Regions from separate parts of the Ruegeria sp. I3 genome, predicted to be linked through region 1. Evidence: riboswitches for the same ligand, from Rfam matches in the RefSeq annotation. Region 1 holds a riboswitch; each other region holds the start of a gene.

What was found. Region 1 has a riboswitch for cobalamin ahead of ACR0L9_RS09430 (DUF1636 family protein). Riboswitches for the same ligand answer to the same signal wherever they lie in the genome.
Region 2: linked by a shared signal. The riboswitch ahead of ACR0L9_RS00740 (energy-coupling factor ABC transporter permease) and the one ahead of ACR0L9_RS09430 (DUF1636 family protein) in region 1 are both predicted to bind cobalamin.
Region 3: linked by a shared signal. The riboswitch ahead of ACR0L9_RS04200 (DUF1636 domain-containing protein) and the one ahead of ACR0L9_RS09430 (DUF1636 family protein) in region 1 are both predicted to bind cobalamin.

What each region holds. Positions count from the first base shown of each region.
Region 1 is NZ_JBQFNI010000003.1:177,927-187,807, forward strand. Features, by position in the region: gene ACR0L9_RS09410 (ATP-binding protein) at 1-2,588, shown strand, start outside; gene ACR0L9_RS09415 (peroxidase family protein) at 2,562-4,223, opposite strand; gene ACR0L9_RS09420 (catalase family protein) at 4,242-5,309, opposite strand; gene ACR0L9_RS09425 (hypothetical protein) at 5,429-5,584, shown strand; cobalamin riboswitch at 5,568-5,775, shown strand; gene ACR0L9_RS09430 (DUF1636 family protein) at 5,878-6,234, shown strand; gene ACR0L9_RS09435 (ABC transporter ATP-binding protein) at 6,231-7,016, shown strand; gene ACR0L9_RS09440 (ABC transporter substrate-binding protein) at 7,035-7,982, shown strand; gene ACR0L9_RS09445 (FecCD family ABC transporter permease) at 7,984-8,997, shown strand; gene ACR0L9_RS09450 (LysR substrate-binding domain-containing protein) at 9,052-9,881, opposite strand, start outside.
Region 2 is NZ_JBQFNI010000001.1:133,036-142,916, reverse strand. Features, by position in the region: gene ACR0L9_RS00770 (hypothetical protein) at 1-101, shown strand, start outside; gene ACR0L9_RS00765 (FAD-binding oxidoreductase) at 511-2,136, opposite strand; gene ACR0L9_RS00760 (glutathione S-transferase family protein) at 2,410-3,033, opposite strand; gene ACR0L9_RS00755 (LysR substrate-binding domain-containing protein) at 3,146-4,048, shown strand; gene ACR0L9_RS00750 (M48 family metalloprotease) at 4,529-5,239, shown strand; gene ACR0L9_RS00745 (transglutaminase-like cysteine peptidase) at 6,477-7,100, shown strand; gene ACR0L9_RS00740 (energy-coupling factor ABC transporter permease) at 7,206-7,889, opposite strand; cobalamin riboswitch at 7,966-8,178, opposite strand; gene ACR0L9_RS00735 (L,D-transpeptidase) at 8,394-9,056, shown strand; gene ACR0L9_RS00730 (hypothetical protein) at 9,098-9,370, opposite strand; gene ACR0L9_RS00725 (heavy metal translocating P-type ATPase) at 9,557-9,881, shown strand, end outside.
Region 3 is NZ_JBQFNI010000001.1:813,557-823,437, forward strand. Features, by position in the region: gene ACR0L9_RS04165 (cobalt-precorrin-6A reductase) at 1-105, shown strand, start outside; gene cobJ (precorrin-3B C(17)-methyltransferase) at 102-860, opposite strand; gene ACR0L9_RS04175 (precorrin-2 C(20)-methyltransferase) at 857-1,585, opposite strand; gene ACR0L9_RS04180 (precorrin-8X methylmutase) at 1,582-2,211, opposite strand; gene cobG (precorrin-3B synthase) at 2,211-3,338, opposite strand; gene cobN (cobaltochelatase subunit CobN) at 3,335-6,628, opposite strand; gene cobW (cobalamin biosynthesis protein CobW) at 6,634-7,689, opposite strand; gene ACR0L9_RS04200 (DUF1636 domain-containing protein) at 7,686-8,066, opposite strand; cobalamin riboswitch at 8,152-8,358, opposite strand; gene ACR0L9_RS04205 (NAD(P)-dependent oxidoreductase) at 8,464-9,450, shown strand; gene ACR0L9_RS04210 (glycosyltransferase family 2 protein) at 9,565-9,881, shown strand, end outside.

The DNA.
Region 1 (9,881 bases):
GTCTTCAGTCGTTGGCGATCCCCGGTGGAACAATGGTTTCTGCGGCAACACGGGCGCTTGGGGCCGAGCAAATGGAGTTCGAGCCGCAAGGCGTTCAGAACCTCGCGGGGTTCGACCGGCCTGTTCCAGTTTATCGATTGACCGGTGAAGGCAAGGATCAAGCACGCCGCCATAACCGCACCCCGTTGCTTGGCCGCAAAGCCGAACGCGGACAACTCCGCCGCGCGTGGAAAGATGTGGAAGCCGGAAGAGGGCGGGTGATTCACATATTGGGTGAGGCAGGGATTGGCAAATCGCACCTGATCCGTGATCTGCGTTCGTCGGTCGGGCCGCAGGCATGGGTGACCTATCACTGCAGCCCGTTCCATGTCAGCACACCGTTCTTTCCCTTCATATCACAGGTCGAACGGTGGTGCGGCATCCACAATCAGGACGATATTGCCGCGCGTCGCAACCGGTTGTCAGAACATCTGAGCGATATTCTGGACGACGCGCAACTTCGCACGCTGTATTTCATTCTTGCCCCGGGCCCCGGCGACAGCGGGACGACCAGTGAGGACGAACTGCGCGCGCAGCTGAGTGACATATTCATCCGCGTCTACCAAAAACTCAGCCGAGAGGGACCGGTGCTTGTCGTGGTTGAGGATATGCAATGGGTCGACCCATCGACCCTTTCGGTGCTACGCGACGTGGCCGAGCATCTGACATCACTTCCCGTCCTGATGCTGATGGTTTCGCGGATGCCGGCGCCATCAGCGATCAAAGAGAGCATACCGTCTCTTGAGCAATTGTCGCTTCCACCGCTCGATGATGCGACATCGTCAGAACTGGCCAAGGCGGCCTCGGGTGCGCGACTTGATGACCGCACCACGGCACAAATTTTGGCGCGGGGCAATGGCGTGCCCCTTTTCATCAAGGAGTGCTCTGCCGCCATCGCTGCGTCGCCTGAACGTATCGTGGACAACATTCCCGCCACGTTGCATGACCTCCTGGCGCAACAGGTGGACGAGGTCGGAGAACTCCGACGTGCCGCGATCGAGGCCGCTGTTATAGGTGGTGCCTTTGGGGCACCTTTGCTGGCTCAGATCAGTGAACTGACTGAAGACGAGTCCGAAGACGCGATCTTTGGGCTCGCCGCCACGGGTATATTGCAACATCTGCCCGGCGCGAATGACGACGCAGAAATGATCTGGCGGTTCCGCCATGAATTGGTGCGTGAGGCGGCATATCAAAGCCTTGTGCGGGACCGTCGCATTCATTTGCACCGACGCACGGCAGAAGCCCTTGCCGCCCAACCGGAAGCCGCCCGACAGCCTGAACAAATAGCGCGGCACTGGGAACTGGCCGGTGAAACAACGAAGGCGGTGGCCGCCTGGTCGGAGGCCGCGCGGCTGAACCTGAGGCGCCACGCAAATCGCGAAGGGGCTCAGCATGCCCGAAACGGATTGCGGCTGTTGGACGAGTTGCCCGCAGACCAACGCGATAAAGCTGAATTGAACTTGCAATTCCTTCTGGCCGCTGCCGAACGCGTGCATGTCGGTTATGGTGCCGAGCCCGCAATCGATGCCTTTGGGCGCAGTTTTGAACTGGCTGAAAAGCTGGGCGACAGACGTACTCTTGTTCGCGCGGGCAGGGGTCTGTTTACCGCTGCAATGGTCAAAGGTGATTACCAGAACGCCGAGCAATGGGGGCAAGCGATCATCGATGCGTATGACGATCACCACACCCGAATGGTCGGAAACTACATCTGTGGGGCCGCGCTATCCCCGCGCGGTCGGTTTCAGGATGCGGCAGCAGCTCTGGAACAAGCGGCGTCTCATGCGGATGCGCATCGCGCCGAAGCTGGAAACAGCCCCGATATTGCAGCCGTGATACAAATCGAGAGTATGAGCGCGCTGGTTGACAGCTTTCAGGGCAAAACTGAGGCGGCACTCGCCAAAGCCAAGCGGGCAGTTGACGCCGCGATTGCGTCGGGCCAGCCCTTGATCATCGCAAATGCAATGCATTGGTTGACCGAAATCCACATGCAGATGGACCACCCGGATTATGCGCGTATGGCCAAGGCGCTGAGCGCGGCTGTTCAGGACAAGGGCGGCCCTTATTACCAAGCTGTTGCGACGGCCCATCTTGCCGGGGCTGCCATCAGAACCGGCGAGGCCACAGAGGGCGTGGCCATGCTGCAGGCCGCTTGGGGAAGGATGCACGCAACGGGTGCCGAGGCGGCTGGCGTGCTCGTCAACGCCGAGCTCGCACGGGGCTATCTTGCTCTGGGTGAGATTCAAAAAGGGTTGGATGCGGTGGGGGCTGGTCTGACATGTGCAGAAAACACTGACGAGCGGAACTATGAAGCTGAAATATACCGGATAAAGGCGGCTCTTCTACTGGAACAAGGTGGTCCGTTCGACGCGGCTGAGGCGGCTTTGCGTGAAGCTATTGCCGTGGCAAATAATCAGGGCGCGGCGCTGTATGAATTGCGCGCGCTGAGTGATCTTGCCTGCATCCGGCCAGCCGATACGGAAGTTGCCGCGCGGATTACTGAGCTGGAAGAGCGCGGTCGCGTCTTAGGTCCCGCCGGGACGTCGACCTAAAGTGCAGTCTTCGGGTTGCAGGTCCAAGCCAACAAATCGCGCCACCTGCGAGAATGACGAAGTTTTCTTCAGCAACTGAAAACCTTTCTCTGAAAAAGTCTCAGCCGAGTACAAGTTTTTGGACACCATTGGGTTGTTCATAAGCTGCGTGATCGCGTCATACGCCACCATCGATGTCATCAGATCGCCCATGATCACATCGCCCTTGTGCTGTTCCGCAAAGAGACCAGGGAACAACTCGACCCTATTGACGTCGCAATAGAGCCGGCTCAGGTCGGCAATCAATTCGTCCGCAAACGGCTGATCACCAACCATCTCAGTAAAGCTTGAATGCGGTTTGCGGCAGAAATGATGACGATAAGTGTTCAGCGACGGAAGACGCGCCTTACGCGTCAGGGCAATTGTAGCTTCGACAGGGGCAGGAGCACCGGGCGCAGGCCTTTGGAACAGGAAATCGGGCGTGTTGCGCAGCGACATGCGGGCCGCAGGTTGGCGCGACAATGATCGGATCATTTCCGCCAAGCCCGTTTGTTCGACCAGTCGTGGATTGAATCTGAACCCCTCCGGGCCAACCTGTGCGCCGTCGATTATGAATCGCTCGGGGATCATCGAATGCCAGCGGTAGAGCAAATTGAACTCAATCGCGATCTGGTTGGAATGATGCCACGGTTGCCAGCGATTGACGCCAACAGGCAGTTTGAATGGCATATTGGCGATGTGGGCGATGTAGTCCTCAAGCACAAGCTTGATCAGCAATGCGATCAAGGTGCAGCGTGTGGTCTGGAACACACGCTCTTTGTCCCAGCCTGATATGCCGCGCTTTTCGCGCCACAACAGATCGGCAAAGGTGTTATGGGCGCGCAACATCAGTGTATTGATCGTGATATAGCCTATCGTACCATTGCCATTATCGAGCCCGGTTGCATGAAAATCGAGCAGTAGCTGGTCGATTGCGTGATCGCTGAGACCCGGATGCGCCCGTTTCACCGCATTCCACAGCTTGCATGGATCGTGCAGGGGCTTTCCGCAATTCTCGCCAGTGGCAAGACTGCCATCAAAGGGGGGCGCAAGCTTAACACCACCGGATTGGTTCTTTTGAAACAGCTTCGGGGCCCACATCTCGCCTTGTGTATCCAGACGAAAGGCCAACCGGTGGGTTAATTCATTGGTATCGGGATCGCGTTCGCGCAGCATGTCGGTCTGAAAATCGTTCAGCCCGTAGATTTGGCACAGATCCACCTCGTGGTTCGAATCCGTCTGATCAACCGGTCCTTTCGCCCCAAAGGTGCGCAGGAAACTGTCAGTAAACCATTGTGCGGCCGAGATAAACAAAAGTGTCGATCCTTGCGGGCACATCAAGGTAAGCGGGCTGCCATCCAATTGTGTCCGTCGGCGAAAGAGATCAGCAACTTCGCTTTCTGAAGGCAGGACGGGTGAGAGGTCTTCTGGCGTTGTATGCCGACCGATCCAGCGATGGGAAAACACGCCGGGCCATGTCGTGTAGTCTGCGCCCATCGTATAGGGCCGCGGTCGGTGGATCTTCGCGGCGTTTGCAAGCCTGATCGCGGCTAAATAACTCGTAACGGGTGGGGAGATCTTGAATCCGAGTTTGATCAGATCATCAACGTCCAGCATCAATACATCTCCGTTTGGTCATCGGTTCGGGAACCGGGCGCGGGCCAGGCTCAGATAGGTTCTGAGTCGGATCGCATTAATCGGTCCTAAAGGTTCGTGATCTGCCGTGACACGCCAGGGCGAGAAGCTCATCGCGTCGCCACTCTGCGGATCAAATTCTGCACCTTTGGGAATCGTGATATCCGCCACGGGCGTGACGGTATGATGGTACGGATCAAGAGGTGCATCTGGTTGCGGATCGCATGCCCACCGGATGCGATTGTCTAGCACATCGAATTCGTCGGCCGGGCGCGGGGGCTCAATCACACACAGCTCGAAGTGATTATCTCCATCGGCCACGTCTTGCCGCAAACACTGACCGATCCCATCTGGGTCGTCTACCGGATGTGCCGGAACTTTTGGTTTAGCGCTGCGGGCTAGGTATCGGACTGTTAGATCGGGGCCCAGCCGATACGGTGTTGTCGACCAGAAATGGACCTCAAAAGGCGAGTGCATATAGTTCGAGGCAAAATCACTCGCGACGCGAAACTGACGCTTGCCTTCACGAGTAAGGAAGGCTCGAAATCCTGCGCGCAGCCCTTTGGTGATCAACCTAAGGCTCCATTTTCGTCGCCCTTTGATCGCGTGCTGGACCGCTTGTAATGTGGCGACAAGCCTGCCCAATCGCTCATATTCATCGGGGACGTAGCTGGGAAACACATCCTGATCGACCAATACGAAATCGAACTCGTCGCTGAGTTGTGTGGTCCCCAGATGCGCAAGTGCCTCGGCGTCGATCAGCTTGGGGCCTGGCACGTCAAAAAGCTTGATCGCCATCCCGTGGGCATCCGATTTCCGGTCATCCAGATGCGCGCCGTTGGAAAAGCGAAGTGCGGCTGAATAGGCAGCGGGCTGTTCAAACAGGCCGTGACGGAACTGTTCTGGTAGATCGTTTCTGACGGTGAATGTTGCAGCCACGCACCCGTGACTGCGCCCATGCTGAGCCCTTAAGCGATGGCCTTTCCACCGTGCAACGGCCTCGAGATTGTGGTCAATGACATCATCAACAATATCCGGCGGCAATGCGTTTTGCGAAACATGCGTCAAAGAACCGTCTCCTTGGATAAACCCAGGCAATGATCAAACAGGGGTAAGGCGCTGACAAAGCTAAACCTCTAAATTTGTTCAGCTTACCTCAGATTGTCTAATTTCCAAACACACCAACTATGGACAGCCGTGGCCAGACAAATTCGGCGCGCAGCCCAAGCTATTCGGCTGGTGCTTCGGACACGTGGTTGGCGGCGCTCGATCCTCTACCAGAGTTGAGCGCCTTCGACTTTATCATTGACGTGTCCGGTGTTCTCGGGCACTCAATCGATTGATGGTTCCCGGTGGTGTTGCCGCGGGATGAAAAGGGAATACGGTGAGGTTTGCCAAAAGGTGCCAATTCCGTAACTGCCCCCGCAACTGTAAGCGGTGAGCAAGGCCAAACAGCCACTGGTCCACAGGGTCGGGAAGGTTGGCCGAGCGCGGACCCGCAAGTCAGGAGACCTGCCATCAGATGTTTAACCAACCCGGGGCGGGGCGTCCTGGAAGGAGGCTTTGATGGCGCGTCAATTGCGTGTTTACATTGTCGGCAGCTTCCGCATGCGCTTGGAAACAAGTGGAGTGGACCATGCCAGATACGCCTGATCATTTCATTCTAGTCTGCGAAAGCTGCACTGAAGGGCTGCCCCTTGATGAAATTTGCGATGCGTTGACTGGGAAATTACATCGCAGTTTTGCGATCCGCGCGTCGTCTTGCATGGCAGGCTGCGATAGTCCCAGAACGGTTGGGTTCCAGGCCGTAGGAAAGGCGCAATACCTTTTTGGTGGCATTCAGACCGCGGATGAGGTGCAGGCGCTGGCTGAGTTTGCAGCGCAGTATCGTGAAAGCCCGGATGGCTGGACAAATGCCACTGATCGCCCGCAGGCGTTGTTCAATAAAACCCTCTCGCGCATGCCGCGGATCGAACAGGGGGCATCGCAATGACGTTGCCACCCTTTCTGATTGCCGAAAACCTTGAGTATTATGCCCTTAACGGAGATGTCCTGTTGCAGGGCGTCTCGTTCGAGTTGGACGAGGGTTCCATTCTAGCCATCGCCGGCCCGAACGGGGCGGGGAAAACGACGCTTCTCAATCTGTTGTGCGGCGCTGAGCCGCTGGCACTTGGCGATGTTCGGATCAAAGGACGCAGTCTGAAACAGCTCACGGCCAAAGAGCGTGCGCGCATGATTGCAGTGGTAGGTCAGCAGGAACTGCCCGATGGACGCTTGGCGTTACGCGATTATGTTGCGCTGGGGCAAATACCCATCCGTGCGGACCGCTCTGCCGAAGGCCACGCGCAAGAGCTGGACCGGATTTTAGACCTGACCGGTCTCGCCAATCTCGCGGACAAGCGCATGGCCCAACTGTCCGGAGGCGAACGTCAGCGTGCCCATATCGCGCGTGCTTTGGCGCAGAACCCTTCGTTGCTGTTTCTGGACGAACCGACCAACCATCTGGATCCTGATGCAAAAGGGCGGATGCTGTCTTTGGTCGCCGAGCTTGGGATCACCGTGGTCATGATCGTACACGATCTTGTCATGATCCCCGAATTCGCCACACACGTGGCGCTGATGAAATCGACCCGCATGATCGAGTTTGGGTCGGTGGACAAGGTGCTGACACCCGAAAGAGTCCGCGAAACTTTTGGCGTTGATTTCCTCTGCTTTCTCCACGAAGGCCGCATGATCCCGGCGCTTGATATTCGAAGAACTACAGTCTCAACTTAGTCGAAGGAACACACTGAGATGAAATACATCTGGCCCGTGGCGTTGGCCACCGCCATGGCAAGCGGTGCTGCTGCGCAAGAAGTCACCGTAGACAACTGCGGCGATCCGCTGGTTTTTAATACCGCGCCCGAGCGCCTGGTTGTGCATGACATGAACATGACCGATATGGCCTTTGCATTGGGTCTGCAGGACAAGATCGTCGGCCTGACCGGCATCACCGGCTGGTACAAGACCAGCCCTGATTTTGATGCCCTGCGTGGCGACATCCCCGAGCTTGCGCCAAAATATCCGACCGTCGAAAATTTGGTGGCGGTTGAACCCGACCTGTTCTTTGCCGGTTGGTACTATGGCATGAAGCCGGGTGGTGATGTGACCCCAGATACATTGGAACCGTTCGGAATCAAGACCATGGTTCTAACCGAAAGCTGCGTCCATCTGGACAAGGATCGCCCCGAAGCCAGCATGGATCTTCTATTTGGCGATGTGTTGCGCTTGGGCAAGGTGATGCAAGTCGAAGACAAGGCCGAGGCTTTGGTCTTGGGCTGGAAAGAGCAGCTGGCAGCGATCGAAGCCAAGACTGCTGAACTGCCCAGGCCCCGCGTCTTTCTTCTGGATGGTCCTGCAGATGCTCCGTTTACCGCCGGTAAATTCGCGATTCCCGATGCGATGATCACAGCCGCCGGTGGTGAAAACGTCACTCATGACATGGACACGAGCTGGGGCCGCACTTCGTGGGAGGCCGTTGCCGCATCGAACCCGGAATTCCTGGTTTTGTTGGATTATCAGACCGGCAATGGCGCCGAAGACACCTTCAAGTTCCTGCAGGAACATCCCGTCATGTCCCAGACTGACGCCGTCAAGAACGAACGCTGGATCGGATTGCGCTACGAAGAGCTGACGCCGGGACCGGCAAATATCGAAGCGATCTCGAAGATGGCGCGCGCGATGCATCCGGGTCAGAGCTGATATGGGCCGATTGGGCCTGACATTGTTGCTGGGGGCGGTCGTTCTGACCGCCCTTTTGCTGATTTCCACGATCTACGGCACAACCTCGATTCCTTTGTCCGACACCTTCACCGCGATATTGCGCGGTACCGGGTTGCAGGACGGAGAGATGTCGCCGCTGCATAGGATCGTATTCGACCTGCGATTGCCCCGCGCTTTGTTTGCAGCCGTGATCGGTGGCGGGCTGGGCATCGTTGGCGTGGTGCTGCAAACGACCACACGTAATGACCTTGCCGATCCATTTCTGTTCGGCCTGTCCTCGGGCGCGGCAGCGGGGGCGGTGTTTGTAATTACCGTGACCGGAGATATTCTGGGTTTCTGGACTCTGCCGCTGGCTGCCTTTTGCGGCGGTCTTGTGGCGTCGGGCATCGTGCTGGCGCTGGTTCATGGGCTTCGCACCAGCGCACCGGAAAAGCTGATCCTTGCGGGTCTGGCTGTGTCATTTTTGTTTTCGGCCATCACCAACTATCTGATCTTCGCCGGTGATAGCCGCGCCGCTCATTCTGTCATCTTCTGGATGCTGGGGGGGCTGGGCCTGGCCCGTTGGGAAACGTTCCCGTTGGTGTGCATCGGTCTGCTGCTGATCCTGAGCTATTCGCTTTATCGCAGCCGCTGGTTGGATGCGCTGCTGACCGGGGATTTGACTGCCGCTACTCTGGGTGTGCCGGTTCGGGGTCTGCGGTTCAGCATGTTTTTCACCGCAGCGTTGGCAACGGCCGTGTTTGTTTCCGTAGCCGGAGTGATTGGTTTTGTCGGTCTGATGGTGCCGCATATTGCACGCGGGATCGCAGGTCCCCTGCACAAAAACCTTCTACCAACCGCCGCTATGGTTGGTGCTGCCTTGTTGACCGGTTCTGACATTCTCAGCAGGCTTCTGCTGGCTCCGCAGGAATTGCCGGTGGGGATCGTCACAACTTCAATCGGATCGGTGTTTGTGTTCTTGCTTTTATTCAGGACTGCGAGAAATCAACGGTAAGGCCCTCGTTCTTCGCTCCCAAGATATTTCGTCCTGATCAGGTCTGAGCCGAGTTTAAACCTTTCCGTCAGCCGCTTGGCCGAGCCACTTGAACACAAGCTTGGCGCGGTCGGATGAGGTGTTGTGTAGTTTCACGTAGAAATCCAGTTGCGATGAGATGGTTTGCGGCAACAGTCTGACCAGTTTTCCGGATGCGGTCAGCTCCGAGGTCAGTCCCTCCCATCCCAGCACCGCGCCCATATCGTCCTGCGCGGCCTGAAGCGCGATCGTGTAATTGTTGACCCGATGCGCGGAATTCAGCGGGCCTTCATAGCCGAGTTTCTGGGTCCAGGCACGCCAGTCGGTCCAGCCGGTATCCGGAGCGTCGAGATGAATGAGGGGGACCCTGGCAATATCTTCAACGCGTTCGATGGGATTTTGTTGCGCAAACCTTGGGCTGCAAAGCGCCATGATCTTGTCGTGAAATAGTGTCTTGAAGATGCCCGTTTCGCGACTGGAATCGCCGTAATGGATACTTAGGTCGCATTTTGACGTGTCGATGCCGAGGTCAGTCACGACCTGCGTCACGGAAACATGTCCGTATTGCTTCCAGAATTGCGCAAGGCGCGGGGTGAGCCAAAGTGAACTGACAGCCGTGGTTGAGCGGATCGTCACACCTTTTCTGTCATATTGACGCCGCAACTGCCCAAGTGCTTCGCTGATGCCTTCCAGACCACGTTGAAGGGCAACAAGAAGATAAGCACCGCTTTCAGTAAGTTCCACGCCGCGATGATGGCGCAGAAACAGCGCGCATTGCAGCTCGTTTTCCAGCGCTTTGACCTGATGGCTGATTGCGGCCGGCGTGACGTTCAGCTCTTCTGCAGCGGTCTTGAAGCTTACATGCC
Region 2 (9,881 bases), on a different contig from region 1:
CCCACAAAATGACGATCACACTGTTGTTTATGATCGGCAACCCATTGGCGGAAGTGCCGTTCTTCAATCAGTGCCATGATCGTAGGTGCGCGAAAATCTGACATTCGACGTTCGTCAACTTGGCGGCCAAGCTTTTTACTCAAGGGTCTTTGGAAACTAGTGCAACCCTATCAACACCATACTACTCGACTTTGTTGTAGCGTCGTCAGATGACCGATTTGTTGCGCGACCCGGTCCTACCCCCTGTGATACTACCGCGCTCTGCATGAATGGTCGCAATGAGAACGCTAGGGTACGGCGGCCGGTTTTGCGATGAATGGCCGGTATGGGCCTCTTTTTTTCTAAATGAGGCGGGTTTTTCTACAAGATGCTGAAGTTACTCCGAGGTCAGCTGAGAGCTCATCTCACGTATGATGCATATCAAATGAACAACCGCAAAATGGCCCTAAGCCAACATCCTGTATAGTCCGCGAGCGCTACGACTTCGGCACTAATTTCGAATTCAAGTAACTATGCTCCGAAAGCTTCATATTTGATCCGGTCAGTCGGGACCCCAGCGGTTTCCAAACCGCTTTTTAGATTCGTCATAAACTCCAGAGGGCCGCAGATCATATAGTGCGCGTCCGGCCCCGCCCTGATCGCCAACAAGTCCTTAGCAGTGATCCGGCCATGGACGTCAAACGTCTCGCCTAGAAGATCGGTCCTTTCCGGTGAACTGAAGAATATCAATCGGGTGGCATTCGGGTTTCCCGCAATCAGTTTATCAACCTCACGGCCAAACGCATGGGCGCGCCCACTTCGAGCTCCATGGACATACCACACTGGCCGATGGTTTTTTTCTGCTGAGGCTTCGTAAAGCATTGCAAGCATTGGTGTCAGGCCGACACCAGCGCTGATGAGAACTAATGGATTGTCATCTTTGGGGAGTACAAAGTTACCAGCGGGCGGCTTTGCCTCGATCACATCGCCCACGTGCACCTCGTCATGTAGGAATTGCGACCCGATACCGCCTGCCTCGCGTTTTACGCTTATCCTGTAGTTCTGAATCGCGACCGAGCCAGATAGTGTGTATGTCCGACGTACCTTCGCCCCATGACCCGGGATGTCCAAGGCAATCGGCAAATGCTGTCCTGCAAGAAAAGGTGTCACCGCCTCGCCGTTCGTGGATGCCAGATGGAAAGAGGTGATGTGCTCGGCTTCTAAGACCTTGTCGATCACGGTCAGTTTTGTCATCGTCGCAGGGTCTGCAGACCACCTCAGAGAAAGCGCGGCTGGTCTGTCGATGACAGATTCTATCTCTACATCAATCACACGAAGGATGCTTGGATCGCGCGCTTCCTCCGGATCCCACACGACCGAAGCCCGACCCGTCAAATGCAAAAGCCCGCCAGTTGAGAAGTCGACAAAGAGCAACCCAACACGCGGATCTTCGAGCAGGTTCCCGATCGTGTTGAAGAAGTTATTGCCGGTATAGTCGGGGATGCGCAGGCGCTTCGGCCCAACTAACCGGACGAATCCAGGGTCACCGCCACGATGGGAAGCGTCATAGCCGTCGGAGTGCGCTTCGTTAGAGCTTTGTCGCCCCGATCCGATGAATAGAGTGTCAGCGGCGCCTATGTGTTTGATTTGTTCGGAGCTGAGTTGAGTAGACGTCGTCGCTTCAATCGTCATCGCCCTATCGGCTCGCCACCAATTCCGCTCGTTGATATACTTCGGACAATTCCCAAAGGTCTGATGGATATCGACTGCGAAGCCATCCTTGGTTGGACGCGACTTACCGCTGAAGCGGTTGCGGCGGCGCGTAGCGAGTTCGATGCCAACCACGCCGATATCGGTGCCAGCCATAATCGATTCGCTCAGCGGATCTTGTGGATCAATCCGTGTTGCAAGCGTCAGCGTCTGAGAGTCCGGTGACCCAATGAATCCTTCCTCGCCTTCGATGATCGTCGCCCACACTCGTCCCTGGTTATCGCTGGAGGCAGCAACCAGAAACGGTTGTGCTTGATAAAAAGCGCGGTGTTGATCTGGCATGTGATTTCGGATGAAGGGCGCCACGCGTTTGGAAAGCCCCCTAACACCCGCGCGTTCTTGTGCAGCCAGTTCGCCCGGATGAAATGGGGTTTCTTCGTCCAACATCGTTTTGTCCTTCTTTCTCAATCTTGTCATCAAAGACGCTGTACACTCAGGTCCGGGTTATCGTCCGCAAGCAACCCCATGTCCCAACAGTCCAAGCGACTTTCGGGGTGCTCTGCACGGTTGCGTCAGTTGCCGCCTAGCGTTTATGCGGGCGCGACCTTAGCTACGTTGCGTCCGTTCATGCCGACTTAGTCAAGGCGCGCGTTTTCAATCACGGTTTCCCGAGTCGATGATGAGACGGCGCTTCGTTCGCCTTCGCAAATGTCCATTGAACTACTCGGCAGCAAGACCAACGGCGGTGGCTGGCATCGCTTGAAAACCGGTCAGCGCTTCGAACCTTGCAATCCAGGCACGGACATTCGGGTACGGCGCGAGCGAAATATTCCCTTCTGGCGCATGGGCTGTGTAGGAATAGGCCGCAACATCAGCGATGGTCGGTTGATCACCAACAAGCCAGTCGCGACCGTCCAGCCCAAATTCCAGTTTTTGCATTGCTTTCGCGGCGGTTGCGGCTGCAAAGTCCTCGCCCAGAGGTGCGCCAAACACCGTAATCAACCTTGCTGCACATGAGCCAAATGCAATTTCACCTGCAGCGAGTGTCAGCCATTGCTGAACGTTCGCTTCTCCTACGGCATCACTTGGTATCCAGTCGGGTGCGTATTTGCGGGCTAAGTAAACTAATATTGCGTTTGAGTCGGAAATGACGGCGTCGCCATCTTCCAGCACGGGCACCTGTCCATTCGGGTTCATGGCAAGGAAGTCAGGCGTTTTGTGCTCACCAGCGGCGAGATCTACAAAGACAGCTTCATGGGCAATCCCTGCGAGCTTAGCAAAAACCAAAGCGCGATGCGCGTGACCTGATCTGGGGAAGTGATGAATACGAACCGGGTTTGACATTTAAGGGCTCCTGCTGGGGTTGGTCATTTACCAAAACAGATACGACTTGCACAATTGCGCGATAATCGTCAATTTTTGAGAAAGTTTAGGCCCTGAGGGGGCGGAATAAGCTATGGATAAGATTGACCGCATGCGAGCCTTTGCGCTTGTCGCAAAGAACGCCTCTTTCACACTTGCCGCACAGCGTATGGGACGATCCGCGCGGCAGGTTAGCAAATACGTCGCGGATCTGGAAGAAGCGCTAGGCGTTCAGCTTCTGAACAGAACCACACGCAGTGTATCCCTGACGGATGTCGGCGCCACGTATCTGGCGATGTGTGAACCACTTCTTGACGGGTTCGACGAGTTGGAAGAAACCGTCAGGAACCAACAAACGGCTTTACGCGGTGTCATCCATATCTCGGCTCCGACGGGATTTGGATCGGTGCGGCTCGCGCCTTCTCTTGCGGTATTCGCCGCACAGCATCCGGAAGTTGAAATCGACCTTCGTCTCTCGGATCGAAGGGTGTCAATTATTGACGAAGGTCTGGATCTCGCGATCCGCATCGGACCGATGAGAGACAGTTCACTTAGAGTACGCCAGCTTGGCCCAATGCCTTTGCTAGTCTGTGCATCTCCAGACTATTTGAAGCGCACAGGTATACCGGCGCATCCACGTGCACTGGAGACGTATGAGTGCATTTTAGACGGCAACATGACGGATCCTACGATCTGGCGCTTCGATTTAGAAGGTCGGGAAATTGCGGTCCATGTTAACGGTCGGCTTCGCGCCAATGCACCAGCAGCATCAGCACGGCTGGCAGCCACGGGAATAGGGGTTGCCCGTTGTCCGGCCTACACAGTTTCAGAAGCTCTAAAGACAGGAGAATTGGTCGAGCTCTTCGCCGAGAATCGCGTTACACCCTATGTGGTCGCCGCACTTTTTCCGCAGAATCGCCGACTAACGACCCGCGTGCGCGCCCTTATTGATCATCTTGCAAGCGACACGTCGCTTTGCTCTGACTTAAAGGGGTGATGAAGCAAAACCGTTAATCAAAAGCCGTTACGATGAGCAGCTTCCTTTGAAGCTCCTGCTTCCAGTATATCTTGAACAACTTACGCTTTAGGTTGAGACTTGCCGCCAATGCGACTTTTTGGGACGTCGACAGTAAGCCCATACTGGAAGCGTCCAAAGAACTGCGCGTGCGCTCGCAGAAATCCCTTCACCGCGAAGCAGATAGAATTCAAGCCGTTTCACAGTGGGAATAGGGGGAGATGTGTCGTTCAATGCGGTTCACGTCATTAGTTACAGGGTCGCGGATCAATTGGTCCTCCGATTCAAAGGCATTTGCGGTGCTTCCCGTTTTGGCGCCAGCTGAATCAGGATGCGCCTACGGACAATCTCCAGTGTTATTGAATAACAATCCACAGAGAAACTATTCTCGGATTTGGATGTAAGTGTATCGAAGATTACGATCTCTATTTCGGTATTCTCGTTCATTGGAAGGTTGTATTTATGAAGCGAACTGTATTGGTACTAGTTATTTTGATGCTGGCGGGATGCGTGTCATCCGTGCCTCCCCCCTCTGCACCCGTCCCAATATCAAGTCGCGTAAGCACCCCAGTCAATTCACAGCAGGCACAAGTAAGATTCCGTCAAGTCGCCTCTCGAGTTGAGCCCGTGGCAGAGCGAGAATGCCGCCGCCGTACAAAAGGTGCGAATTGCGATTTTCTGATCCGAATACATCCTAACAAGCAAGCACCCTCTAACGCGTATCAGAGTTTGAGCAAGTCGGGGCGCCCGGTAATAACAATGACGCAAGCCTTGATAAAAGATGTGAACAACACCGATGAACTTTCATTTGTTATGTCACACGAAGCTGCCCACCATATCCAAGGGCATTTGGCACGCCGTGCTCAAAATGCGGCAGCTGGTGCGATTATTTTTGCTGGTCTAGCAACAATCGCCGGGACTGGACCAAATGACATCGCCGCAGCACAAGACCTTGGAGCCTTTATTGGTGGTCGCAGCTATTCGAAGGACTTCGAATTGGAAGCTGATCGGCTAGGCACGGAGATAACTTACAAAGCAGGCTATGATCCACTCAAAGGTGCGCTCTATTTCGTACAAGTCCCTGATCCTGGTGATCGTTTTCTAGGGACGCATCCTCCCAATGCTCAACGATACTATGCAGTGCAAAACACAGTGGCTCAGATCGGTCGTTGACTAATTTGAGATCAGGTTCTGCACGACCGCAAAGCTTGAGATCGAGCATGCCATGATTCCGCGGCTGCAGAGAATGATCAACCTGACGCACCATGACGCAGCACCGTCATCGCCAATTCACCACAGCTGCCGGCCCTTCAAGTGGTCGGGCTCCTGGAATTGGAGAAACGGGTGCGCTATTACGGTTATCGCACTTGGCTGTGGCGAACGGGCTGTTTCAAACGTAAGTAAACAAGGTGCTTTGAATGACGGCTCTAATGACACACGCGATACTTCCGCGATGGCAGCGTTGTCTCCGCGAGCGAATACTGAGTCAGTAACAGCCGCTCCTGCATAGGGCAGCTTTGGTGCGCGTATCGCCACTTCAATCAATCCATGATCTCGCACAAGCACCGAGTGGAAGGTTCGACGGGCCGCGCTGCAGCATTCACATGTCGCGTTAAACGGCAGAATTGGGTCGGCTGTCATTTTTGCAGTTTAGCAATATGTAACAATCGAATTTGGTGGCGTTCATCCTCTCCGTCGCTTCCCTTTCTTGGACCAGCAGGATTTATGCAAACCAAACGCCCTAGACCGTCACGGGGAGGGCACTGCCCTCTCACTCGGGCAACCCTATCGGGCAGGGCCGAGGCCGCACCACCCTTATCGAATAGCCTCACCTCCCCCCGGCGTTCACCACATTGCAGATTAGCTGCGACAAGCTGCATCGCTGTCTGAACTGCAATTCAGCTCTGATTATCCGAAAGGGAAGCCGGATCAAACGAAACTGCCTGCGGTAGTCCTAAATGGTGGGTTTGGATTGAAGTATAATACTAAGGGTCATATTTAGTAGATGTCCGACTTCGAAGTTTCATCTGATTTCGAACATTCATTACAGTGTAGTCCGACTATGACGGTTGGGTAAGATAAGTGTGACCTTCAACAGGAAACTGTTCAACGTCACTGGCCTTAAACTCGATCGATGCCAAAACATAAACAAATCAGTGAATCGCGTCATCCAAATCCGCCACAAACCTCAAGCGTTTCTAACCCAGGACTACTAGCCGGCTTTCTTCTATGCCGCTGCAAGAATCTCAATTAAGCTCACCCATGCAATCACGACTTAAAACTGCGCGCTCGCGAACTTTGCTGCTCTGCATTTTAAATTGAATAAGCTGTTGTAATGCCTCGATGAACATAAAAGATTGAAATAGAGTTCTCTTGGCTCGGTAGCTTCAGATACCCAGGAGAAACGAGCATGGGGAAAGCAGATATGACAAAACCTACTTCCGCTCAGAAAAAACTTTCGGAACGGTTACCAGTTTATCTATCGTTGGCCTGTATCATATGCAGCTACCTTGTCTCCGCCGCTTCATTGCAAGCTTCTGAGCTTCCCTGGATCAAACTAGATAGAGAGGTTCAGGCGCCATCGGGTGCCAAATCACTCTGCAAAGATTATTCGTGGGCGTGCGCGAATACTCGTACTTCTGGTCTGCCAGAAGCGCAGGAGAAACAGATCGTTAAAGCGATTAACTTGCGCGTCAATCGGAGGATCCGCGCCGTTTCGGATCAAAACCAATACGGGACAAAGGAATACTGGACGCTACCAATGCAGGGGTCAGGGGATTGCGAAGATTTCGCTTTGCAAAAGAAGTTTGAACTAATGCAGAACGGCTTGGATCCTACGAAGCTACTTATTGCAACTGTCTTAGACACCAATCGCAGTGGCCATGCAGTTTTAGTTTATCGCTCGAGTGAAGGCGATTTGATTCTGGACAATGTCACCAACAGGATCAAATCGTGGAAGGAAACGAGGTATCTTTTCCTACGAATACAGGACCCAAATCACCCTGATCGTTGGGTACAGGTTTCTAGCGGCTAAAAACAATGTGGCGCGCCCTCGAGACGCGCCACAATAAAATTTTGGTCCTGCGACTATTGGTTGTTTCGCGGCAACCCAAGTTTAGGACACCGCTTCAAACTTTGGTCAAGCTTTCGCAGCGTTGTACAAACGCGGAGTCACCAGACCTGTACTGTTCAAACCGCGCATCGCCTTGGCTGCCGCAAGCACTGCCAGATCAGCAATCGGCTCAATGACGATTACCAGCATATAAGCGCCGCCAAAGGACAGAACCGACGCCATGGTTTCTGCGCCGAAACCCTGGCCGTAGAAGGCCCAGAACCCAACCCATGCGACTACTCCTCCCTGATACGTCGCACTTAGGGCAAGAGCTTGGCCATATTTGAGGTCAACATATGCTGTGCCGGGTGCGATGATGCGGCTGGCCAGTGCTTGTAGCGCAAACAGCGGCACCAGCAGAGTGGTCAGGTTGATGAAGTATTGCGGAAGATCGAACGGGGCAAAAAACACACCCTGAATCAGGAGACCAGCTGCCAATCCAAAAGCCGCGGGTGCAGCACCGAGAATCAGAAACAACGTCGACCCCAGGATGAAGTGGACTTCAGAGACACCAACCGGGAAATGCGGCAGGACTTCGAAGAAAAGGAAAACCCCAACGGTGGCGAGCACCGAGCGCATAACAAAAGATGCAGGTCCATTCGCACGCAATGTGGAAAACGTTTCTTTCGCTGCGTAAGTAGCCGCACCTGCGGCGGTAACATAGGAAAGCGCGATTTTGGCACCATTCACGATGCCCGGTTCGATATGCATGTTCTTTCTCCCTACCGCCTCACCCGGCGGCTTGTCAGGTTGAATCGACCGTAAGGCCGACAGGTTCAGTCTGGGCATAGCCCGGCGCTTTACGGCAGGTCTCCTGACTCGCGGGTGCTCGCTCCGCCAACCTTCCCGGTTCCATTACGAACCAGTGGTGTCTTGGCATCGCTCTCCGCTCACAGTTGCGGGGGCAGTTACGGAATTGGCGCAATTGAAAACACCGAACCGTATTCCCTTTTAATCCTTTTGGCTTCCGCCATCAGGAACCGAAAACAAATCACCGCTACAATGGCGGCTTCGCCTGTGTCAATTGTCTTTGCGACCTATTCCAATGTAAACTCGACCGAAGCAGGATTCACGCAACCGGTCACGTGATCAACTGGGTAAACCCAGCGTTACCTGAAACCTCTTGAAGCTCTAGCTGCTAGAGGCTTTAAGATTCGAATTAATTCGCGATAGTGCGATCCAAATACGTTAAACTTGTGAACCAGGACGAGACCTATGCTTACAAGGCGCCATTTCATTCAATCCACCACAGCGCTGTTCTCGGCGTCTGCGGCCAGTCCATTGATCGCCAAAACATGGCCAACCTCGTCGCAAAAGACCTATTGGGACAGCCAGGTCACGCCATTTGATTACGATCCAATGACCTCAAATCCGTGGGGTGTTCATGACCGTTTTTTACCAAGACGCGTCGCGGCAAATGATGGTTTGGTTCCAGGTGACATCCATGTGGATGCCGTCGCGCGCTATCTCTATCATATCGAAGAAGGCGGGACCGCAATGCGCTATGGCGTAGCGATCGCGCGTGGGAATCTTTACGAGCCCGGCACCTATGTTATCCGCCGAAAGGTCGAATGGCCACACTGGACACCAACCGCTTCAATGATCGAGCGCAACCCCGAATACGCGGAATTCCGGAATGGAATGGAGCCCGGGCCGAATAATGCTCTCGGCTCTCGTGCCCTTTATCTATACGTTGGAGACCGAGACACATATCTCAGAATTCACGGCACGCCTGAGCCAAGAAGCATCGGCGGTCGCGCAAGTTCTGGATGTGTGCGAATGATCATGGCTCATATCAATGACCTCTACCCAAACGTGAAAACCGGCTCGACCGCTTTCCTATACTCTGCCGAAGATAGCGTCACAGCCCGCTCATGAATATTGGGCAGCGTACATGGACGTCGCTGCCCTCATTTCGATCAGGCGTCGCGCGCAATGCAGATCGGAGCGCCATTCGTCGCGCGCAATGGTACCAATGTCGTCTCGACGGGTCCGCTGTGCTCATACCAAAAGCAATTGTCTTCGGGCAGGAGGCGCGCTGTGGTCAAATCCTGCGCCGGCCCTGCCAGCGCTACGACCGAATCTGGCACGTTGCCTGGTTCAAATGCTTTGCTTTTGGCCCCAGTGAACTGGGCTGAGCAACCAGCCGTAATCGAGACTAACGTGATGGTAATTGCGATCCGTTTCTGCATTGATCTATTCCAAATTTTTTGCGTCATCTGCAATTAGATTGCATCCACACGGCCGGCCCGCAAGACGAAATGAACTAACAATATCGCAGGCCAAGAACCCGGATGAAAAAAATATAAAAGGTATTGAAGCTCTAGTTACTGTAGGAACTATTTACAAAGGACCATAGAGATTCTTGAGGTCCAATCATGTCATCCGATACCCATAGCCACGACCATGGCCACGAAAACAAACATGGTCACCACGCATGCGGTAGTGGCGGGTGTGGCGACATCGCCCCCGCCGGTCCGATTCCCGAAGGTGGCAGAAGCTTTCAGGTCTCTGGCCTCGATTGCGCCGAAGAGGTTGCGATCCTGAACCGGGTTATCGGCCCGAAAGTTGGTGGTGAAGAGCATCTCGCATTTGATGTGATCAACGGTCGGATGACGCTTCTTGAAAGTGCTTCCAAGTTATCTGACGAAGATGTCATGATGCTGGTTGCCAGTACTGGTATGACCGCCAAACCATGGGATG
Region 3 (9,881 bases), on a different contig from region 1:
AGGGCGCTGGGCTTGCCGGTTCTGATGATAGACCGTCCGACCCTGCCGAAGCGGACCGAGTTGGCAAATGTCACGCAGGTCTTGGACTGGCTGGCGCATACTTAATCCTTGGCCAGCGTGAATCTCGGGGTGTAGACGATCGGGGCGCTGTTGCGCTCGACTATGCGGGTCAGGGACGAGCCGACGATGACGACGGTCTGCATGTCCGCCATATCTGCCGTGGCTTCTTCCAGAGTTGAAATCCGCAAAGCCTCATTCTCGCGGGATACAGCGCGTGCAAACAGGATCAGGCGTTCCGGCTCACATTCTTCCCGCAGGATTTCCAGCGTTTTTTCAAACCCTTCCGGTCGAGACTTCGAGCGAGGGTTATAGAACGCCATGGCGAAATCGCCCTGCGCGGCAAGTCGCAGGCGCTTTTCGATCAGTGGCCATGGCTTCAGGTTGTCGCTCAGGTTGATGGCGCAGAAATCATGCCCTAACGGTGCCCCGGCACGGGCCGAAGCCGCCAGCATCGCAGTGATCCCTGGCAACACTTCGATCTGTATGTCGCGCCAGTCATTCGGCCCGTTTTCAAGCGCTTCAAACACCGCTGCGGCCATCGCAAACACGCCGGGATCGCCAGATGAAACCACAACGACGCGTTTACCGTCGGCCGCCATTTGCAAAGCGTGCTGAGAGCGGTCGATCTCGACCCGGTTATCGCTGGCGTGCAGGGTCAACCCCTCACGCTCGGCCACCCGAGCAACATAAGGGATGTAGCCAACCACGTCTGTCGCTTCTGCAAGCGCGGCAGTGACTTCGGGAGTGACCAGTGCTTCGTTTCCAGGCCCAAGGCCAGCGATCTTGACCCAACCGCTCATGGTCGGCGTCCCTGTCCATGAACCAGAATGATTGAGAAATAGGGCGTGATCCCTTCGCAATTGTCAGACAGTTTGCAGACCCGTTGGTTCGGCATCTGAGCGTATTCGACGATCCACGCGCGATCATAAAGCCCGGCCTGTCTCAGCGCGCGCTTTACCTTGTCGAAGTTCCGCCCGATCTTCATGACAACCAGCGCGTCGGTCTGGGTCATGCGTTCAGTCAGCGTATCCTCGGGCAAGGTTCCAACAAGAACCGTGAGGACATCGTCGCCCCAAGTTATCGGGTCACCGGTCGCGGTCCAAGCGCCGGACATCCCGGTTATGGCAGGTACGACTTCGACTTCAGATATGTCTCGTAGTCGATTGTAAAGGTGCATAAATGATCCATAGAAGAACGGATCGCCTTCGCACAGAACCACTACATCCTCACCATTTTCGGTAAGCGACTTCAGATGTGCGGCACAGTCTTCGTAAAACACCGAAAGGAGTTCATTATACCTTGGATCCGTCACCGGGATTTCGGTGGTTACCGGGTACTCCATTGGAAACTCGATGGCATCGCCGGGGATCATTCCATTGACGATCTTGCGGGCCTGACCTGTGCGGCCAGGTTTGCGAAAAAACGCCACATGGCGGGCATTGCGCAGCAGGCGGTCCGCACGGACACTCATCAGGTCCGGATCGCCGGGGCCGAGGCCCACGCCGTATATTTTACCCCCGCTCATTCCGTGCGGCTCGCGATAGCATTGATGGCAGCAACTGTGATCGCACTGCCTCCCAAACGGCCTTTGACGATGCAGGAGGGTACGGGCTGCGCTTCCCACAAGGCATCCTTGGACTCGACCGCTCCGACGAAGCCCACCGGGCAGCCGATAATGGCAGCGGGGCGTGGGCAGTCGGGATCTTCCAACATGTTCAGCAGGTGGAAAAGCGCGGTAGGGGCGTTACCGATCGCGACCAGTGCTCCTTCCAGATGCGGACGCCACAGCTCTAGCGCGGCGGCAGAGCGCGTGTTGCTCATTTCGGCAGCCAGAGGGCGAACACGCTCGTCATGCAGGGTGCAGATCACTTCGTTATCGGCGGGCAGGCGAAAGCGGGTGACGCCTTCGCTGACCATGCGGGCATCACACAGGATCGGCGCGCCATTTTCCAGCGCGGAACGCGCTGCCGAGACAAAACCGTCCGAGAAATGGACGAACTCTTCCAGCCCGACCATCCCTGCGGCGTGGATCATCCGAACGGCGACCTGTTCTTCATCGGCATCGAACCGGGCCAGATCGGCCTCGGATCGGATGGTGGCAAAGCTCTGCTTGTAGATCGCCGCGCCGTCGGTTTCGTATTCATAGGGCATCAGGTGAAGTCCATGGTCATGAGTGTTTCTTCGGTCAGGCCGCGTTGGCAGGGCTCATCCCCCGCGCGGCCTTGTTTGACAAGGTCAAATCGTCCGGAATTGCCAACCAAAGTGACATCGGCCGGACCCATTCGGGCGCATCCTTTGGCGCAGCCCGACACATGTAGGCTGCCTGCAACGCGCGCGGCCAGGGCGCGCGCCACTCCGCGGGTTTCGACCTGCGCCTGCGGGCAGTATGGCGCGCCGGGGCAGGCGTCGGTTGTTCTCAGCGGGTCGGTGCCATCTGTGACAAAGTCAAGGGCGGGTATCGCCGCCCCGCCTTCCAACAGGAACAGCCGCCATGGTGTGACCCGCAGGGCAGTGGGGTTGCTGTTTTCAATCAGTGAATGGAGTTGCCGCGCCGGTAGTTGCCCAAAGGCAGCGCCATAGAGTGTCCCCTGCGCGCAGGCTCCCGGTTGAAGAGGCACACCAATGGGGCCGGGCGCGCTGCCTTGCCACTCGCTGGGTAAACCATATGTGGCAACGGTCCGCGCCATGCGGCGGGTCTCGGTTGTGTGGGTTTGCGCAAACCACTTCGCCAACGCAATCACTTGGTCGATGGCTTGAGCTTCCGACACCACTCGCCCGGTTTCGGCCCCGTCCGCGCGCAGGATCAGGCTGCCTGAACCGAGTTCAAGCCGGATATCCGCCGAGTCATCGGCCAATAAACGCTCGGGACCTGTGTCGATGGCAAAGCCGAACTTGGCAGGTAAATCCGGGAGCTCGGCCAGACGCTGGATCAATTCCTGTGTCAGCCGAGCGGTCAGATCACCGGCTTCATAGAGTGGCGAGACCAGAATGTTGCGGCGAATTTCGATTCCGGGTTCGGCGTCCAGCAGATTCAGCGCGGAAAGCGCTGCCAACAGGGATTGGTGGTCGGTTTCCTTCACTCCACGCAGCTGAAGATTGGCGCGGTTGGTGAGGTCGATGGTACCATTGCCGAACCGTTCCGCCAATTCGCACAGTCCCAGCGCCTGTTGCGCATCCAGGCGCGCCAGCCGAGGGCGCACACGCACGACCAGCCCATCACCGGACATCATCGGGCGATGGGCACCGGGGCACCAGCCTTGCACGATGGGCGCACTCATCCCAACCCCTCCAGGTCGGCGCGGATCGAGTTCCGGCGGGTATGCCATAGCCCTGCCTCCAGCAGTGCACGGAACCGATCCTGCATGGCCTGATGTGCTTGCGGGTTTGCCTGTTGCAGGAAGGCGTCGACCTCTTCATTGCCCAGCGTGGCGTCGTGGTACAGATCGAACAGATGCGGTGCGACTGTGCCGGACAGATGCGCGAAAGATGCCATATGATCCAGCGTCGCCGCGATTTCAGCGGCACCCCGAAACCCGTGCCGCTGCATTCCGGCAATCCAGCCCGGGTTGGCGGCGCGGGCATGAACGACGCGGCTGATTTCCTCGGGCAGGGTGCGGGCGCGCGGGTTGTCCGGGTTGGTATTGTCCAGATGATAAAGCTGTGCAGTACCGCCGGTGATTTTCTTGGCGGCAGCAAATCCGGCCTCGTGCGTGGCATAATCATTGGCCAGCAACAAGTCCGTCTCGGTCAGGTCCTGTAGGTGCACAAAGCTGTCGGCGTTGGCGACGCGTTGCGAGATACCGTCCTTATCCTGCGCGATGTGTTCACCTTCCAAAGCGAAGGAACTAGCATCAAGCCAAGCCTCACCCGCTTGCACGCGTGCCTCATCCGTATAGGTTTCGGACAGATGAGTCATGTTCAGACCATAGCTGCCGGGGGCTGGCCCATAGACCCGCGCCGCAGGCTCCTGACCGGCGTAAGGATTCCAGTCGGGTGCTTCATCTCGTTTGGTCAATGCGCGGACAGCCTGACCGTACAGCGCCGAAAGCGTCGGGAACACGTCCCGGAAAAGACCTGAGACGCGCAATGTTACGTCCAGACGCGGGCGGCTGAGATCGGTGATCGGCAACACTTCGATGCCCGAGACCCGCTCAGACCCTTTATCCCAAACCGGCTTCACCCCCAGCAGATGCAGCGCCATGGCGAATTCCTCGCCCGCTGTGCGCATAGTGGCCGAACCCCATAGATCGACGATCAAGCCCTTGGGGTAGTCGCCTTCTTCCTGCAGATGCCGCCGAACCAGCTCTTCGGCGAGCTTGACGCCTTGTGTGTAGGCCGCGCGCGTGGGAACCGAGCGTGGGTCGGTCGTATATAGATTCCGCCCGGTCGGCAAAACATCCGTACGCCCGCGATAGGGGGATCCGGACGGCCCGGCCTCGATCCGTTTGCCCGCTAAAGCGTCAATCAGCGCAGAGCGTTCAGCTTGGGCTGAGGGGGCAGTGTCGAAATTGCCCGTCACATCGGGGACGCGCCCAAAGATATGCAGCCCATCACCGAACTGGCTTTCCTTGATGTCACAGACAAATCGGTCAATGCGCGTGATCGCCTCGGCGGTACAGGTGGCCTGATCGAGGCCAAGATCGCTTTCCAGCCCGATCGCCTGCGCCTCGTCCCGGATATCTTCCTGCAGGCGATCGCGGCGTTTGGGGTCTAGCCCGTCCGCGTTCGAGAACTCGTCCAACAGCGATTCCAGCCGCACCATGCGATCTGGTGTGCCGCTTTCCTTCATCGGGGGTGGGATATGGCCCAACGTAACCGCCCCGATCCGACGCTTGGCCTGCGCGGCCTCGCCGGGGTCGTTGACTATGAAGGGGTAGATCACCGGCAGATCGCCGATTAACGCCTCGGGCCAACATTCGTTGCACAAGGCGACTGATTTTCCCGGCAACCATTCCAGCGTGCCATGCGCGCCGATATGGATCAGCGCATCCGCGACCAATCCTTTGCGCAGCCACAAGTAAAAGGCGACGTAGGCGTGGCGCGGTGTGCGCGACAGATCGTGATAGTCGTCATCGCGCAGTTCGGGTGCGCCGCGCTCGGGCTGCAGCGCGATCAGAGCCTTTCCGCGACGCAGCGCAGTGAAGTGGAACGCGCCATTTGTGAAAGCAGGGTCGTCTTCGGGAGTGCCCCAAACCTTATTGAGATCGGCGCGGAGTGTTTCCGGCAGCGCCGCCAGCGCCGCCTGATAATCCTCTAGCGGCCATGAAATCCGGGCATCAAGAAGAGTTTCAGCAATTGGCTCGGCAGGCGCGGTGTCATACCCTTCGCCTTGCAGATCGAGCAACATTGCCTCAGCCGAGGCCAGCGCATCCAGACCCACTGCATGTGCCATCTGCCAGTCTTTGCCGGGATAGGTCGATAGTACCAGCGCCGGAACCTGCTCCGCCTTGGGTTTGTCGTGAAGGTTCAGCCAGCCGGAGATGCGGTTGATGATGGCTTCGATCCGTTCGGGTTCAGCCCGATGAGCGAAGCGAGAATACTCGAGATGCGGGTCGCGTTTGCCCGGCTCTTTGAAGGATACGATGCCCGCGTTGATCCGCCCGTCCACTTCCGGAAGGACCACATGCATGGCAAGATCAGCTGGTGAAAGGCCGCGTTCCGCTTCGGCCCACGCTTTGCGGCGTGACGTGGCCAGCGCGACCTGAAAGACCGGCACCTCTGCCACATCGAGAGGTGAGGTGCCTGATCCGCCCTTGCCTGAGAATGAGGTGGCGTTGACGATCGCCGAAGGCTTCAGCGCCACAATAGTCTCGCGCAGCCAATCGGCGGCATTTGGTGCTTTGAGCGACGGGGCAAACAGGCCGACGGCCTCAAAACCCCGCGCCCGCAAGCTGCGGATCAACGCCGCAATTGGGGCGGTATCTGCCGAGGTCAGGTATGCGCGATAAAAGGTTACGATGATACGTTTCGCATCACCGGGCAGAGCGTTTTCTGCAGGGATCACGCCGTGATCTGGGCACCAGGCACCGCATTCGGGGATGGTCTTGGCGCCCATGACCGGACCTGCATACAACCCCGCAGCCAGTGCCATCTGCGCCAGAGCGGCCTGCGCCGCGACCTCACCGCCGGTGTCGCACAGATGCGCCAGCCGCCGCAGGGTCGAGACAGGCAGGGTAGAGTAATCATCCAGCCGCGTATCCTCGCGACCGTCTGCGGGCAGTACGGCCAGTGCAATCCCTTTGGCCTGCGCCAGCGCCAGAACCTGCTGCAAGCCGTACGCCCAATAGGGCACTCCACCGATCAGACGGATCAGGATGCCCTTTGCGCCCTCCAGTGTCTGCTCGACATATGTGTCGACTGAGAGGGGATGCTTCAGCGCCGTCAGATTGGCCAGCCGCATCGTTGGCATGCGTCCTTCAGGCCCACCTCCACGATGCCATCCCGCCGCGAAAGCGCCAAGGTCACTGTCGGAAAAGGACAGCACCACCAGGTCCGCCGGGCTCTGACCCAGATCGGTCGGGGTCTCGGTTTCTTCGAGCCCATGGCTTTCGCGGAAGACGACGTGCATAAGTCTTACTCGGCAGCCTCGGTTACACCCACGAGGATATCGCGGATCTCGGCCTCTTTGATATCGTCATGCTCGGCAATGACCACAAGGCGCGAGCGACGGTCTTCGCCGGGCTCCCACGGGCGGTCATATTGGTGACGCACGCGCGCACCGACGGCCTGAACCAGTAGGCGCATGGGCTTGCCTTGAACGGCGGCATAGCCTTTGACGCGCAGGATATTCAACTCGTTGGCCAATCGTTCAATCTTGGCGACCAGATCAATCGGATCGGTTTGCTCGGGCAGTTCAACGATGATGCTTTCGAAATCGTCATGCTCGTGATCGTGATGGCCGTCGTGATGGCTGGGACGCGCGTCCATGTCATCCTCGGCCGCGGCTTCTAGACCCAGCACGACGCGGACGTCCACGGCACCCTCGGCCACTTCGACCACGGGCATGGGGCGGGGCGCTTCGGCGGCGATGATCTCTTTCGCTTTCGCAACGCCTTCCGGGCCAGCCAGATCGGGCTTGGTCAGCAGAATGATGTCGGCGCAGGAAATCTGATCCTCGAACACCTCGGACAAGGGAGTTTCATGATCAATCGAGTCATCTGCCATGCGTTGCGCATCCACCGCCTCGACATTCGGAGCGAACCGACCAGCGGCCACGGCCTCGGCATCGGCCAGAGCAATCACGCCATCGACGGTGATTTTCGAGCGGATATCGGGCCAGTCGAACGCCTTTAGCAGCGGTTTTGGCAGGGCAAGACCGGAGGTTTCGATCAGGATGTGATCGGGGCGCGGCTCTAATGCCATCAGGGCTTCAATGGTCGGGATGAAATCATCGGCCACGGTGCAGCAGATGCAACCATTGGCCAGTTCCATGATGTTTTCCGCCGGGCAATCAGGAATGGCGCAGGATTTCAGGATATCGCCATCGACGCCGACATCGCCGAATTCGTTGACGACCACCGCCAGACGCTTGCCCTGCGGGTTCTGCATCAGGTGTCGCACCAAAGTGGTTTTGCCCGAGCCCAAAAAGCCGGTGATCACAGTGACGGGGAGTTTCTCGAGATTGCTCATTTCAGGGCTCCAATCGGGGGAATGCGGGCCGCACAGTTTTTGCGGAAGTGTTCAGGACGTTCACGCCATTTGACCAAACCGTCCTCGGTGGCGAGGTATTTGGCTGCGCCTTCGACGATGGTTTCGACATGGTCGATCTCGTTCAGATGCTCATACACGAAAGTCCAGCGATCCGGTCCTCCGCGTAGCACGATCGAGCAGCCTTCATCGCAATTCGACAGGCATTCCACAGCTTTCAAGGTAATGCCTTCGGGCAGGCCCGCCTTTTCAAGCGCCTTGTGCAGCAACGTGCCAGGGCGCTGGGCGTCATCCTCGACAGGCAGCCCGCGACGGCAGGTAGTGCAAACCAGCAGTTCGACCGGTGCGGTCTCGGTCATGTCTCTCATCCCCCCAAATCCTCTTCGTGGGGGACGGGGTTTCATGCGGGCCGATCACAGCCCCACACCGGAACACCCCGTCCGGTTTCATCTTCGGGCGTTGGCAGGTCTCCCGGCTTGCGGATGTCAGAGGAGGCCTCTGTCGGATGTCCCGCCTTCCCGGCCATACTGCCAGTGGCTTTGGGCACCCTCTCCGGTCACGGTCGCGGGGGCGGCTGCGTTTGACGGCAAAAACCGCTGACGCATTCCCTTTTCATCTGCTCTCGCAGACACCAACGAAAGGGACATGCGGCAGGGCAGGGTTGCTTGTCAAGCGAGTCGCGCCGATCCGTGAAAAAGCGGATAAAAAGCGACCTGTCGGGGTCGCTGGGCGGCATGATACTTCTGCAACGACGTGCTGGCATGGCAGCAAGATGCGAACAGGAGGATACCGCGCATGAAAGTAGGGTTTATCGGGCTGGGGAATGTAGGGGGCAAGCTATCTGGATCGCTGCTACGAAACGGTATCGATCTGACGGTTCATGACCTGAACCCGGATCTGGTGACCGAATTCGTCGCCAAGGGTGCCAAAGCCGCCAAAAGCCCGGCGCAACTGATGCGCGATTGCGATGCTGTTATAACCTGTTTGCCTTCTCCTGCGGCCTCGGATGCGGTGATGCAGGAAATGTTGCCAGAGGTCGGCCCTGGCAAAATCTGGATGGAAATGTCGACCACTGACGAAGCCGAAGTCAAACGCCTTGGCGCAATGGTCATCGAACGAGGCGGCGCAGCGGTGGATTGCCCGGTTTCCGGCGGATGTCACCGGGCAGCGACGGGTAATATCTCGATCTTCGCAGGCTGTGATCGTGAGACTTTTGAACGTATCCTGCCATTCCTGACCACCATGGGGCGGCGCATTTTGCACACGGGCGATCTGGGCTCGGCCTCTGTTCTGAAGGTGTTGACCAATTATCTGGCTACCGCCAACCTGATCACCTGCGCCGAGGCATTGGTGACAGCCAAGGCCGCCGGTATGGACCTTGGAACCACCTATGAAGCGATCAAGATATCGTCAGGCACATCCTTCGTGCACGAGACCGAAAGTCAGGTCATCCTGAACGGCTCGCGCGATATTTCCTTCACCATGGATCTGGTGAAAAAAGATATCGGTCTGTTTCAGGAGGTCGCCGACCGTGCCGGAGTTCCTCTGGAGATAAACCCATTGATGATCAAGATTTTCGAAGATGGCATCGCGCGATATGGTGAGCGTGAACTGTCCCCGAACATCATCAGGCGGCTAGAGGACGCGACCGGACTGGAGATCCAAGCGCCAGGGTTCCCAACCGAGATGCTGGACGACGAGCCAGAAGAACCGGGTTATGAGGTGATCCCGCAGAATCGGTAGATCGATTAATCGGCAAGCATTGCGGCTGTCTGGCGACCTGGTTGGACAAAATTCTGGTGCTATTCTAAATAGGTCGACAGGAGTCCGACACCGGCACAGGCAAGAGAACAACTTATGACGAATGAGACCTTTCTCATCGTAACAACGATGAAAAACGAAGGGCCTTTCATGATCGATTGGGTGGCCTACAACCACGCAATCGGTTTTGATGACATTCTGATTTATACCAATGATTGCGCTGATGGTACCGATGCCATGGGCGAACGGTTGCAAGTGCTTGGCTGGGCTCACCACCAACGAAACAGACTGGGTCCGCGCGCCGCGCCGCAGGTTCGTGCATTTTCGCTTGCGCGGAACCACCCAAGCTATCTGTCTTCGGATTGGATTCTCAGTTTGGATGTGGACGAGTATATCAATATCCGTTTGCCCAA